3 regions of the Shewanella septentrionalis genome follow, and region 2 is predicted to be linked to each of the others. Evidence: predicted binding sites of a transcription regulator. Region 2 holds the regulator's gene; each other region holds the start of a gene.
What was found. The regulator MetJ, encoded in region 2, represses methionine synthesis genes. The targets are predictions, from matches to a motif close to TAGACGTCTAGACGTCTA.

Region 1 (4,266 bases), on a different contig from region 2:
AATAAACAGGTGTAAAGTGTCTTATGACTGATCTTGAGCAACAGGTTTTTACTCAAGTTAGAGCTATCATAGCGAACGAAGAGCAAGTGATTGGCCGCAGAGGGATTTTAATTCCACTCAAAAAAGCGATCCTTGCTGAAGGCGACATTCGTAACGTGATCGACATTATCTCGAGCGATCCCGCATTGGCGGCGCACATGCTAATGCGCAGTAATTCCGCACAGGCAGCTGTAGTGGAAAATCATAAAACTCGCTCGTTGAAAGAAGCTTTGATCCGCTTAGGTCAAGTGAATATCTATCGTTATGCCTTTACGTTTTATCTGAAAGAACGCCTCGATGAGCTACCGCAGCCCTATAAAAAGTTAGTCCAAGGTTATTGGAAATTGACTGAAGATATTGCAACTGATGCGGTGGACAGTTTAGCGGAGATGGAAGGTGTCGAGGTTGATGCAGATGAAGTGCAAACCTTGGCCCTGTTCAGTGTGTTCGGCCAAATTATCGCGCTCACGGCATTTGCTTATTTAAATGCTAATGCCGAACAATCATTTCCTTTAAGCGTGATTAAGTCATTGATTGATAATCAACAGCAGACTTTGACCATAGAATCATTCGAAGCGTTAGATTTAGATCAGGACTTACGCCAAGAGTTTATGATTGCCCATAATTTGCGTCAGACCCGCAATTCGAATTCCCCTGGTTTAATCTTGCGCCGTGTATTGTCTATGCGTGGTCTGTTGATGAATCCGCTGTAATATTTCGATGCATTAAATCGCTGTTTGATCCTATGAAATAGTCATTAGATTCATTAAAAAAGCCTGCATCAGCAGGCTTTTTTGTTAGGTTTCACCTGTGTTAATTTGTCTTCTGCTGGCGGGATAAACCTTCACTCGCCACCAGTTGTAACCAATTTTGGATCAAGGCTGAGTTGGCGCTATGGCGGCGATAGGCACCAAATAGAGGACGTTTTAAACCTTCTTGCCCTAGCTTCACTGTGGTGAGGCTTAGGCCATGTCCTTCATTTATCGACCAGTTCGGCAGTGCGGCTATGCCGTCTTTACAGGCGATGCGTTGCAGTAACATTATGGTTAAATCACAGGTTTTCTGCTCACCCGCTTCTATGCCTGCGGGCTCTAAAAAGTGGCGATAGATGTCTAAACGCGTCAGTGGTACGGGATAGCTGATGATCGGTAAATGCGCTAATTGCTTAGGGGTGACATAGGCTTCTTTTGCTAGAGGATGATCTCTAGCAACCACTAACTTCACTTCAAAATCAAACAAATGCTGATAAGCGAGTGAATGCCCAGGCACAGGATCTGAGGTCAGCACTATATCCAGTTCGCCCATTTCTAGGGCATTGAGCGAGTCAAACAAGTGACGGCTCGACAAGTCTAACTCGGCTTGGGGATGTTCTTGTCTAAATTGCTCCATCACAGGCATTAACCAGCGAAAACAGCTGTGACACTCAATGCCGACACGTAAATGATTGGTTTCGGTTTCAAGGCCATTCTTAAGATCTGTCTCGGTTTCTAGCACCTTAGGCAAAATTTCTTCCGCGAGATGAAGCAGACGCGCACCTTCTTGGGTGAATGACAGCGGCTTACTTTTACGCACAAAAATAGGCGAGTTAATCCTTTGCTCCAACTCCTTTATTTGGTGGGAGAGGGCTGATTGAGTGACAAAACGTTTTTTGGCTGCGCCCGCCAAACTGCCACTTTCCTTCAGGGCCATTAAGGTTCGCAGATGTCTTAGTTCGATCATGTTCACTCCAGGTGAATTTCGCTCATGTTGTGCTTGAAATCAATTCGGTTGCTGGAATAGAGACTAACACAATAAACTTCTAGACGTCCAGACGCCCATTGTTATTTATCAAGGCGGAAATACTGAAAAGTGCCAAGAGAACACAATCTGGTGGGTGCAAGTGCCGAATTTGGCTTATCTCAAATAAAGGAAGATAGGGTATGCAATTAAATAGTCTTGGGTTTCCCCGTATCGGGCGTCGACGTGAATTGAAATTTGCCTTAGAAAAATATTGGCGTGGTGAGAGTACTCAAGCCGAATTATGTGAAGTAGCGAGTGAACTGCGCCGTACCCATTGGCAGTGGCAAACCGCAGCGGGCATCGAGCAAGTGCCCGTGGGGGATTTTGCCTTTTACGATCAAGTATTAACCCTGAGTGCGACCTTGAATGCCATCCCTGATCGCCACCGCGGCGAAGGCGCTATCGATCTCGATACCTTATTCCGTGTTGCTCGCGGCAGAGCGCCGACAGGCCAAGATGCGCCAGCCTCTGAAATGACCAAATATTTCAATACTAATTATCATTATCTGGTGCCAGAGCTGACGCAAAACCAAGAGTTTTCGATTGCTTACGAGCAGTTTTTTGATGAAGTCAGCGAAGCGCAAGCGCTAGGCTATAAAGCAAAACCTGTGCTACTCGGCCCTGTTAGTTACTTGCACCTTGCTAAAACTGTGGGTCAAGAGTTCAATAAGTTAAGTTTATTGTCTAATTTATTAACTGCTTATGCTGACATCTTGGCGCGTTTCGCTGCCCAAGGTGTGGAATGGGTACAGTTAGATGAGCCTGTGTTGGCATTAGAGTTAGACACGCAGTGGCAAGCAGCGATAGCAGAGACTTATCAAACGCTAAGCACTGTAAACGTCAAGGTTCTTTTGGCGAGTTATTATGGCGGTATTGTGCATCATCAAGCCCTAGTATCTGCCTTGCCTGTTGCTGGTTTGCACTTAGATTTAGTTACTGCGCCAGAACAACTGGCTGTGTTTGCAAATGCGTTGCGCAGTGAGCAAATTTTGTCGGTGGGCGTGGTTAATGGCCGTAATGTGTGGGCGGCAGAAATCGATTTGATTGCTGAGCGTATTGGCGCAGTGGCGCGTGATTTAGGCGATCGTCTGTGGATTGGCACATCATGTTCATTGCTGCACAGCCCAGTCGATTTAGATGTTGAAGTCAAACTATTACCTGTGCTGCGTAAGCAGTTAGCCTTTGCTAAGCAGAAACTGTTGGAATTGAGTAAAATTCGCCAATTATTGTTGGCGCCTAATTCGGATGAAGCGCAAAAAATCAGTGCTTTTTGTATCGCTCGTCGTCAAGCCAAAGCGCAGGCTGCAGATAAGCAAGTGATTGAGCGTGTTGCGGCATTAACCACTGCGGATTACGAGCGTGTCAGTGATTTCAGCGTACGCCAAAGCGTGCAGCAGCAAAAAAACCGTTTACCCCTGTTACCCACTACGACCATAGGTTCGTTCCCGCAAACACCCGCTATTCGAGGATTACGCAGCCGCTGGCGTAAGGGCGAGATAAGTGATGCTCAGTATACTGAGCAGTTACAGCAAGTGACCCGCGATACTATCGAACGCCAACTAAAACTGGGTATCGACGTACTCGTGCACGGTGAAGCCGAACGTAACGACATGGTGGAATACTTTGGCGAGCAGTTAGCTGGCGTTGGTTTTAGTAAAAATGGCTGGGTACAAAGTTATGGCTCACGTTGTGTTAAGCCACCCTTGATTTACGGCGATGTGAGTCGTCCAAAAGCTATGACAGTCGAGTGGGCTGAGTTTGCCCAGAGTCTTACCGACAAGCCCGTAAAAGGCATGTTGACGGGGCCAGTGACGATTTTGCATTGGTCATTTGCCCGTGAAGATATCAGCCGCGATGCGATTGCGACACAACTGGCGCTGGCTATTCGTGATGAAGTGGTCGATTTACAAAATGCGGGGATTGGCATTATTCAAATCGATGAACCTGCCTTCCGTGAAGGTCTGCCATTGAAGCAAAGTGAGTGGCAAGCCTATTTAGATTGGGCGGTGAATGCCTTTAAACTCAGCGCTGCTGGCGTGACTGATGAGATTCAAATCCACACCCACATGTGTTACAGCGAGTTTAATGACACGATTGCCGCGATTGCAGCCATGGATGCCGACGTGATCACAATCGAGACTTCGCGTTCACGGATGGAATTACTCAACGCCTTTGAAGATTTTGAATATCCAAATGAAATCGGCCCCGGAGTGTATGACATTCACTCACCAAACACTCCAAGTGTGGAGACCATGGTGCAGTTAATCGAGAAAGCCGCGCAGAAAGTACCTGTGCGTCAACTGTGGGTCAACCCAGATTGTGGCCTAAAAACCCGTACTTGGGATGAAGTCGAACCTGCACTGAAAAACATGGTCGATGCTACCCGCGAACTGCGTCGCCGCCTTGGATAGGATTTATGCTTGAGTGAGAGTTTTTAACTGAGCTTAT
Region 2 (4,266 bases):
CGTTTAGCACGGGGCGAAGAGCCAGCGTGTGTGACTGTGTGTCCAACCGATGCCTTAGTGTTTGGCGATGCCAATGATCCTAAGAGTGAAGTGGCCATCATGCTCAACACTAAAATCACTTACCAAGATAAAACCCATTTGGGCACTAAACCTAGGGTGTATCGCGTTCCTACCAAAAGAGGGGGGATTTGATTATGAACAATACTTGGGGCGACATGGCGCAATATGATCCTGTCACTTGGCACTGGGTCATCGCCGTTTACCTGTTTATGGCGGGGTTATCCGCGGGCAGTTTATTGATTGGCATTGGTTTACGCTGGGCGAATAAGGAACTCAGCGCGGGAGCTGAAAGCAGCATTCTTAAGGCGGCAGCCATTATTGGGCCTGTAGCAATTAGCTTAGGTCTAGCTTGTTTAGTGTTTGACTTAACCAAACCATTCCACTTTTGGTTGATCTTAATTCACTATAACTTCCAGTCTGTTATGGCAATCGGGGTGCTGGCGCTGCTGGCGTATTCTCCCTTGGCCTTTGCATACGCCATTATTGTGCTGCGGGATGACTTACCAAAATGGGGTTTGGGTTTCCTAACACCTATCGCTAAGTTACTTATGCCATTTCGAAAGCTGATTGAAGTATTGTTGTTTGTCCTCGCCATTGGCGTAGGGGCTTACACTGGCTTCTTAATTTCGGCGATGAATGCCTATCCTATGCTCAACACTGCGGTACTGCCTGCGCTGTTTTTAGTGTCGGGTTTGTCGGCGGGCGCTGCGGCAAATGCGGTACTGGCGTTGCTGATGTTTAAGACGGACAGCCACGACAAAACTTTAGTGAAGATGCACGGTTTAGAATTGCCTGTGATGGCGATTGAAATCCTGTTCCTGTTCATGTTGTTCTGCGCCTTGTACTTCAAGGGCGGCGCGGCGGCTGCGGCCTTAGCGTCGTTAACCTCTGGGCTATGGGCAAGCGTGTTCTGGATAGGCGTCGTCGGTATAGGTTTTGGTATTCCATTGCTGTTCATGTTGCTACCAGCCGCGACTCGCCATACTAAGGGCGCAATGATCATGGTTGCCTGCGCGAGCTTAACCGGCGTACTCGCTCTAAGACACTTTATTGTGTACGCAGGGCAAAGCTATTTAAGCTGAGTGTAAGCTGGCTTTAGATATTGATAGATAAAGAAAAGCACTGACAATGTCAGTGCTTTTTATTGTTTGAATCTTCAGATGATTTGCCAATACAAGCAGGACGCTTATTGGGGCAATAACTCGATAACCGATTTCACCGTTAGCACTAAGGCGCTGATACTGCACAGGACTAACGTCGCCATTTTAGTTTTATCTTTATCGACACTGCCCACCAATCGCCCCGCGACTAAATACCCTAAAAGCACAGAAGGCAGCAACATTAACGACAGCCACAGGTGCTTCAATTCTAATAAGCCAGTGATCGCCAGAATGACCATAGCTATGGTGGAACTAAAAATGAAGAAGGCCGACAGGGCGGCGCGAAACTGCGAAGCGTCTTTGCCTGACAATAGAATCGCCATCGGCGGGCCACCAATCGCGGCGATATTGCCGAAGATCCCTGAAACCACACCCGCACCGAAGAGGGTTTTCTTATTCACTGGCAGGCTGAATTTATACAGGCTGAGGATCACTGCGACAGTCACAATGGCGGCGATGGATAACCCGAGTATGGGCTGAGGCGCAAACAGCAACAGGCTCGCGCCGATAAAACCGCCGGGCACGCGACCTAGGAGCGCATATTGCAAGCCATTGAATTCTAAATGACCACGTTCCCGGAATAAGGTCAGTAGCGAGATGGTAAATCCCATGGCAATAACGGGACCCGGTACGAGCTGCGGATCGACGATATACAGCAAAGGGCTGGCGACAACCGCTAGGCCAAACCCAATCAGGCTCTGGGTTAAGGCGCCAAGAAATACAATCAGCGAGGCCAAGGCAAGAGTCTGTGGATCTATCATAGAAAACATAGGATTCCATATAAACAAAAAGGGATCGTTAACGATCCCTATTGATGAGCACTGTGATGTAACTTTGCCAGCGACAAGTCGCTATTCCATGTCTTCCCACTCGATCCCCATCTCGTCCATCAGCAACTTGGCTTCGGCGGGAATGCTGTCTGGGCTATCTTTTGACAGATCTTCATCGTTAGGCAATGGCTGGCCAGTGTAGGCGTGCAAAAATGCCTCACACAACAGCTCGCTGTTGGTGGCGTGACGCAAATTATTGACCTGACGACGAGTTCGTTCGTCCGTAAGGACCTTAAGCACTTTGAGCGGAATAGACACAGTAATTTTTTTTACTTGTTCATTCTTCTTGCCATGTTCAGCATAGGGGCTGATGTATTCCCCATTCCATTCAGTCATTGACTCACCTGTTATAACGCTAAATTCGGGGCAGATTTTAAACCCTTACAAACAACAGTCAAATTATTGCTACTATTTCTTTGTGATTGCAAACAGATTTCTTTATGTTTAGACGTCTAAACGTCTTCACGCCTATTGACGATGGCGTTGGGCTTAGGTACATTTAGACGTCCAGACATCTCTATCAGTCTACCGAATTTAGGAGTCCACCCATGGCAGAGCGTCAATTAGCCACACTGGCAGTGCGTCAGGGTATCGAAAGCGATACTCAATATGGTGCAGTTGTGCCACCGATTTATTTGTCGACTAATTACGCCTTCGATGGTCATAAAAATCCCCGCGAATTCGATTACAGTCGTTCAGGCAACCCAACGCGCTGCATTTTAGGCGAAGCATTAGCGCAATTAGAAAAGGGCGCCACTGGTATAGTGACCTGCACTGGCATGGCGGCCATCACCTTAGTGACCACTTTGCTCGGCCCCGATGACCTATTGGTCGTGCCCCACGATTGTTACGGCGGCTCCTACCGTTTATTTACCAACTTGGCGAAGAAAGGCCAGTTTAAGCTGATTGTGGTTGACCAAACCGACAGCCAAGCGTTAGCCGCCGCCATTGCGCAGAATCCTAAGATGGTGTGGCTCGAAACCCCATCGAACCCGTTATTGCGTGTGGTGGATATCGAAGCTATTGCTAAGGCGAGCCATGGGGTCGGCGCGCTGGTGGTGGTCGATAACACCTTTTTATCGCCGATATTGCAACAACCCCTATTGTTAGGCGCGGATATCGTTATCCACTCCACCACTAAATATATCAATGGTCACAGCGATGTGGTCGGCGGCGCAGTGGTCGCTAAAGACGCGCAAATCGGTGAAAGCTTACATTGGTGGTCGAACACTCTAGGCTTAACGGGGTCAGCCTTCGACAGTTATCTGACCCTGCGCGGCCTGCGTACCTTAGCGGTGCGTATTCGCGAGCATCAAACCAATGCCCAGCGTATTATTGAGGTATTAACGCAAAGCCCTGTGGTGAGCAAAGTCTATTACCCCGGTCTTGCGGATCACCCAGGTCACGCCATTGCGGCCAAGCAACAACAGGGCTTTGGCGCTATGCTGAGCTTTGAGCTCAAAGGCGGCGAGGCCGAAGTGGTGGCCTTTTTAGGTGCACTCAGCTTATTTAGCGTGGCGGAAAGTTTAGGTGGCGTCGAAAGTTTAGTGGCCGTGCCTGCCACTATGACCCACAGAGCCATGGAGCCGCAAGCGCGCTTCGAGGCTGGTATTAAGGACACCCTATTGCGTCTATCGGTGGGTATTGAAGATGCCGCCGATTTAGTTGCAGATATTCAAGCAGGATTAGCCGCCGTTGCGGCTTGTCAGTAGAGGAATAATAGATGGCACGTTGTCACTTACATAAATTTGGTGGCTCCAGTTTAGCGGATGCCGATTGTTATCGTCGAGTTGCCCATATCCTGTTAACCCACGGTCATAGTGATGATCTCGTTGTGGTCTCTGCGGCGGGTAAAAGCACGAATTTCCTGTATAAATTATTAGCGCTGCGTGATGCGGGTCAGCTATGGCAAGAAGAGTTACAAGTGCTGATCAGCTACCAACAGGGGTTGATTGAGCAGTTGTTGTCGAATGAACAAGCTCGCGATCTGCGTGAGCGTTTGGCCACAGATAAAGCGCAACTCATCAGCTTGTTGTCCTTAGATGAGCGCAATGAATACCAAATCAACCATGTGGTGAGCTTTGGCGAACGTTGGTCGGCACGTTTAATGGCGGCGCTACTGCGCGAATCTGGCGTGGCGGCAAGCCATGTGGATGCCTGTTCAATTTTAGTGGCCGATGAAGCCGCCGTGCCGCAAATTCGGGTGCAAGAATCCC
Region 3 (4,266 bases), on a different contig from region 2:
TCATTGAGGTCTCAATTTCCTCTAAATACAAAAACGGCCTGCAAAAGATTGCAGGCCGCATTATACAGATTAACACTTAAAAAGTTTAACCTTTTGTATTGAATCTAATCCCTTGAGCGATTAGCCCAATGATTTTGCAGCATTCAGCACATTTTCAACGGTGAAACCGAAGTGATTCAATAGCACGTTACCCGGCGCTGACTCACCAAAAGTGGTCATGCCAACAACAGTGCCTTCAAAACCGACGTACTTGTACCAGAAATCGGTATGCGCCGCTTCGATAGCCACACGTTTAGTCACAGCACGTGGTAATACCGATTCTTTATACGCTGCATCTTGCTTATCGAACTCAGTTGTCGATGGCATAGAGACTACGCGAACTTGTTTACCTTGCTCAGTTAATGCAGCCGCAGAATCCATCGCCAATTGTACTTCGCTACCGGTTGCGATCAGGATCAGTTCTGGTGTACCCGTACAGTCTTGCAGTACATAAGCACCTTTAGCCACGTTGGCTAATTGCTCAGCGGTACGCGCTTGGGCTTTGAGATTTTGACGGCTGAAAATCAGTGACGTTGGCGCATTGCGACGTTGAATCGCAGCTTTCCAAGAAACCGCTGTTTCTGCCGCATCACATGGGCGCCATACGGCCATATTTGGCGTCATACGCAGGTTAGCTAGTTGCTCAACCGGCTGATGCGTTGGACCATCTTCACCTTGACCGATAGAGTCATGGGTATAAACGAAGATGTTTTGAATGCCCATCAGCGCCGACATACGGACTGCGTTACGTGCGTATTCCATGAACATCATGAAAGTTGCGCCGTAGTTGATGAAACCACCATGCAGCGAAGCACCGTTCATAATGCCGCTCATGCCGAATTCACGCACACCGTAGTAAATGTAGTTACCGGCAGGATCGTCTTGAATGCCTTTAGAACCTGACCACAGTGTCAAGTTAGAACCCGCTAAGTCAGCAGAGCCGCCTAACAGTTCAGGTAACATAGCACCAAAAGCACCGATGGCATTTTGTGAGGCTTTACGGCTCGCAATACCTTCGGCTTTGTCCTGTGATGCTTGCACGAATGCCTGCGCTTTTTCTTCGAAATCAGCAGGTAATTCACCTTTCAGTACACGGCGCTCGTATTCAGCAGCCAGTTCTGGGTGAGCTGCGCTATAAGCCGCAAACTTCTCGTTCCATGCCGCTTCACGGGCAGCACCAGCTTCTTTGGCATCCCAACCCGCATAAACGTCAGCAGGGATTTCAAATGGTGCATATGGCCAGCCAAGGAATTCACGGGCTGCGGCGATTTCCGCATCGCCTAATGGCGCGCCGTGGCAATCGTGGCTGCCAGATTTGTTGGGTGAACCAAAACCGATAATGGTTTTGCAGCAAATCATGGTTGGTTTATCGGTAACCGCTTTCGCCGCTTCGATAGCAGCACGGATTGCCGCGCTATCGTGACCGTCAACACCGGCAATCACATGCCAGCCGTAAGCTTCAAAACGCTTTGGCGTATCATCGGTGAACCAGCCTTCAACATGGCCATCGATAGAAATACCGTTGTCATCCCAAAATGCAACGAGTTTGCCTAGACCTAAAGTACCGGCTAATGAACAGGCTTCGTGGGAAATACCTTCCATCAAACAGCCGTCACCGAGGAAACAGTAAGTGTAGTGATCAACGATATCGTGACCGTCACGGTTAAACTGTGCCGCTAAGGTTTTTTCAGCTATCGCCATACCAACAGCGTTGCTGATGCCCGCGCCGAGTGGACCCGTTGTGGTTTCAACACCTGGGGTGTAACCGTATTCTGGGTGACCCGGGGTTTTTGAATGCAATTGACGGAACTGTTTCAGCTCTTCGATTGGTAATTCATAACCTGTCAGGTGAAGTAAAGAGTAGATCAGCATTGAACCGTGACCATTAGAAAGGACGAAACGGTCTCTATCTACCCATTTAGGATTGGTCGGGTTGTGCTTAAGGAAATCATTCCACAGCACTTCAGCAATATCTGCCATACCCATTGGGGCGCCGGGATGGCCTGAATTTGCTTTTTGAACTGCATCCATACTTAACGCACGGATTGCGTTTGCGAGTACTTTACGGGAAGACATGCTCTCTCCTGCTTGTTTGTGGGGTCTAGCGGGCAATTTGGATGGATATTTTCCCCTACATGCCAGTGTGACGCAAACTAAAATTATCATTCACTCAGCAAAAGATGGCCGAATATATTCCCAAACAACCTGAAGATGCAGGATTTAGGTAGCTAGATATATAAGCTGCAGAAACAAGCTAGTCACTTTACTGGCGTTTACTTGAGTGGGCATCGCAAGGATCACTTGTAATGGAGAAATAAATTTATTAAAAATCGATTATTCCTAATGCCATGAAATATAATAAAAATAACTTCTTTAAGACTGAACATAGTCGTTTTCAGGTCACAATCTGAGAGGATTTTTTCTCACTGGGGGTGATCGGCAATCGGATTTAAACTAAAATAGCCGTCTAGATGTAGATGCTTCTACACGTTTGAATGCTAACGACGAGATTTTCCTACTATGGCAAAGCACTTGTTTACTTCTGAGTCGGTCTCAGAAGGTCATCCCGATAAGATTGCAGATCAGATTTCTGATGCTGTGCTAGATGCAATTCTGGCTCAAGATCCAAAAGCACGCGTGGCGTGTGAAACTTATGTCAAAACTGGCATGGTATTAGTCGGTGGCGAAGTCACGACTTCTGCTTGGGTTGATATCGAAGAAATCACCCGTAAAACCGTGCGTGAAATTGGTTATACCCACTCAGATATGGGTTTTGATGCAGACTCGTGCGCGGTATTAAACGCCATTGGTAAGCAATCACCTGATATCAATCAAGGTGTAGACCGTGCCGACCCTGCAGAACAAGGTGCAGGCGACCAAGGATTAATGTTTGGCTATGCCAACAACGAAACCGACGTCCTCATGCCAGCGCCTATCACTTATGCCCACGCATTAGTGAAGCGTCAGTCTGAAGTGCGTAAAAACGGCACCCTGCCATGGCTGCGCCCAGATGCGAAAAGCCAAGTCACGTTTGCCTATGATGATGGCAAAATTGTTGGTATTGATGCCGTCGTATTGTCAACTCAGCACAGAGATGACGTATCACAAGCCGACTTAATTGAAGGCGTGATGGAAACCATCATCAAGCCAGTATTACCGGCTCAATGGCTAAACAAAGACACTAAGTTCTTTATCAACCCAACAGGCCGTTTTGTTATCGGTGGCCCAGTAGGCGATTGCGGCTTAACCGGTCGTAAGATCATCGTTGATACCTACGGCGGCATGGCCCGTCATGGTGGTGGCGCATTCTCTGGTAAAGACCCATCAAAAGTTGACCGTAGCGCGGCATACGCTGCCCGTTATGTGGCAAAAAACATCGTTGCAGCAGGTCTTGCTGATCGCTGTGAAATCCAAGTGTCTTACGCTATTGGTGTAGCAGAACCGACTTCTATTAGCATCGAAACCTTCGGTACGGGTAAAGTGTCTGAAGATTTGCTGATCAAGTTAGTACGTCAACACTTCGAACTGCGTCCATACGGTTTAACGGCCATGCTAGATTTAGCACGTCCGATTTATCAAGCGACTGCCGCTTATGGTCACTTTGGTCGTAACGAATTCCCTTGGGAAGCAACAGACAAAGCTGAAGCACTGCGCGCTGACGCGGGTCTATAATCGGTTTCGATTAAAACCCGTTATGATTACAAAATATAAAAACCGCTACCCAGCGGTTTTTTTATGCCTGCAATTTGGATTCCCCAAAGCAAGATAATTGTATCGCCAGTTGTGCAGCATTCATTGTCATTGTTTTCCCTGTGACTCACCACCTCTTTGTTTAACAAAAAGCGTCCCTGAGGGCTCAACTAAAACATCCTGTTTTAAGGTCACAGGTGCAACAATGCCAATCCTCCCCAACCCTCTAGCTGTTCGTTCAGCTAAAAAGCTATTACCCCAAAGCAAGATAACTTTATCGTCAGTTATGCAGCATGAATTGTCATTGTTTCCCCAGTGACTCGCCGTAAATATATTCCTATAAGCTCGACGACGGCATCCATGCAGCCAACGGTCACTGTTGCAACAATGCCAATCCTTACTAACCCTATCGCTGTTCGTTCAGCTAAAAAGCTATTGCCCCAAAGTGAGCTAGATAAGATCTAAGTGAGTGGTCAATTTGAGTTAGCCACTACAGTTATCTGTTATCTGTTATCTGTTATCTGACTATATGCAGTG

Region 1: a site for MetJ is predicted at 1,831-1,848, ahead of metE (5-methyltetrahydropteroyltriglutamate--homocysteine S-methyltransferase). Genes of this name have one in related genera too.
Region 3: a site for MetJ is predicted at 2,500-2,517, ahead of metK (methionine adenosyltransferase). Genes of this name have one in related genera too.

What each region holds. Positions count from the first base shown of each region.
Region 1 covers NZ_JAMTCC010000034.1:7,474-11,739, reverse strand. The annotation lists gene NE536_RS17425 (HDOD domain-containing protein) at 24-752, shown strand; gene NE536_RS17420 (LysR family transcriptional regulator) at 853-1,758, opposite strand; gene metE (5-methyltetrahydropteroyltriglutamate--homocysteine S-methyltransferase) at 1,959-4,229, shown strand.
Region 2 covers NZ_JAMTCC010000038.1:34,760-39,025, reverse strand. The annotation lists gene NE536_RS18465 (4Fe-4S dicluster domain-containing protein) at 1-192, shown strand, start outside; gene nrfD (NrfD/PsrC family molybdoenzyme membrane anchor subunit) at 195-1,142, shown strand; gene NE536_RS18455 (sulfite exporter TauE/SafE family protein) at 1,247-1,990, opposite strand; gene metJ (met regulon transcriptional regulator MetJ) at 2,072-2,386, opposite strand; gene metB (cystathionine gamma-synthase) at 2,599-3,762, shown strand; gene NE536_RS18440 (bifunctional aspartate kinase/homoserine dehydrogenase II) at 3,774-4,266, shown strand, end outside.
Region 3 covers NZ_JAMTCC010000009.1:52,827-57,092, forward strand. The annotation lists gene epd (erythrose-4-phosphate dehydrogenase) at 1-4, opposite strand, end outside; gene tkt (transketolase) at 121-2,115, opposite strand; gene metK (methionine adenosyltransferase) at 2,560-3,711, shown strand.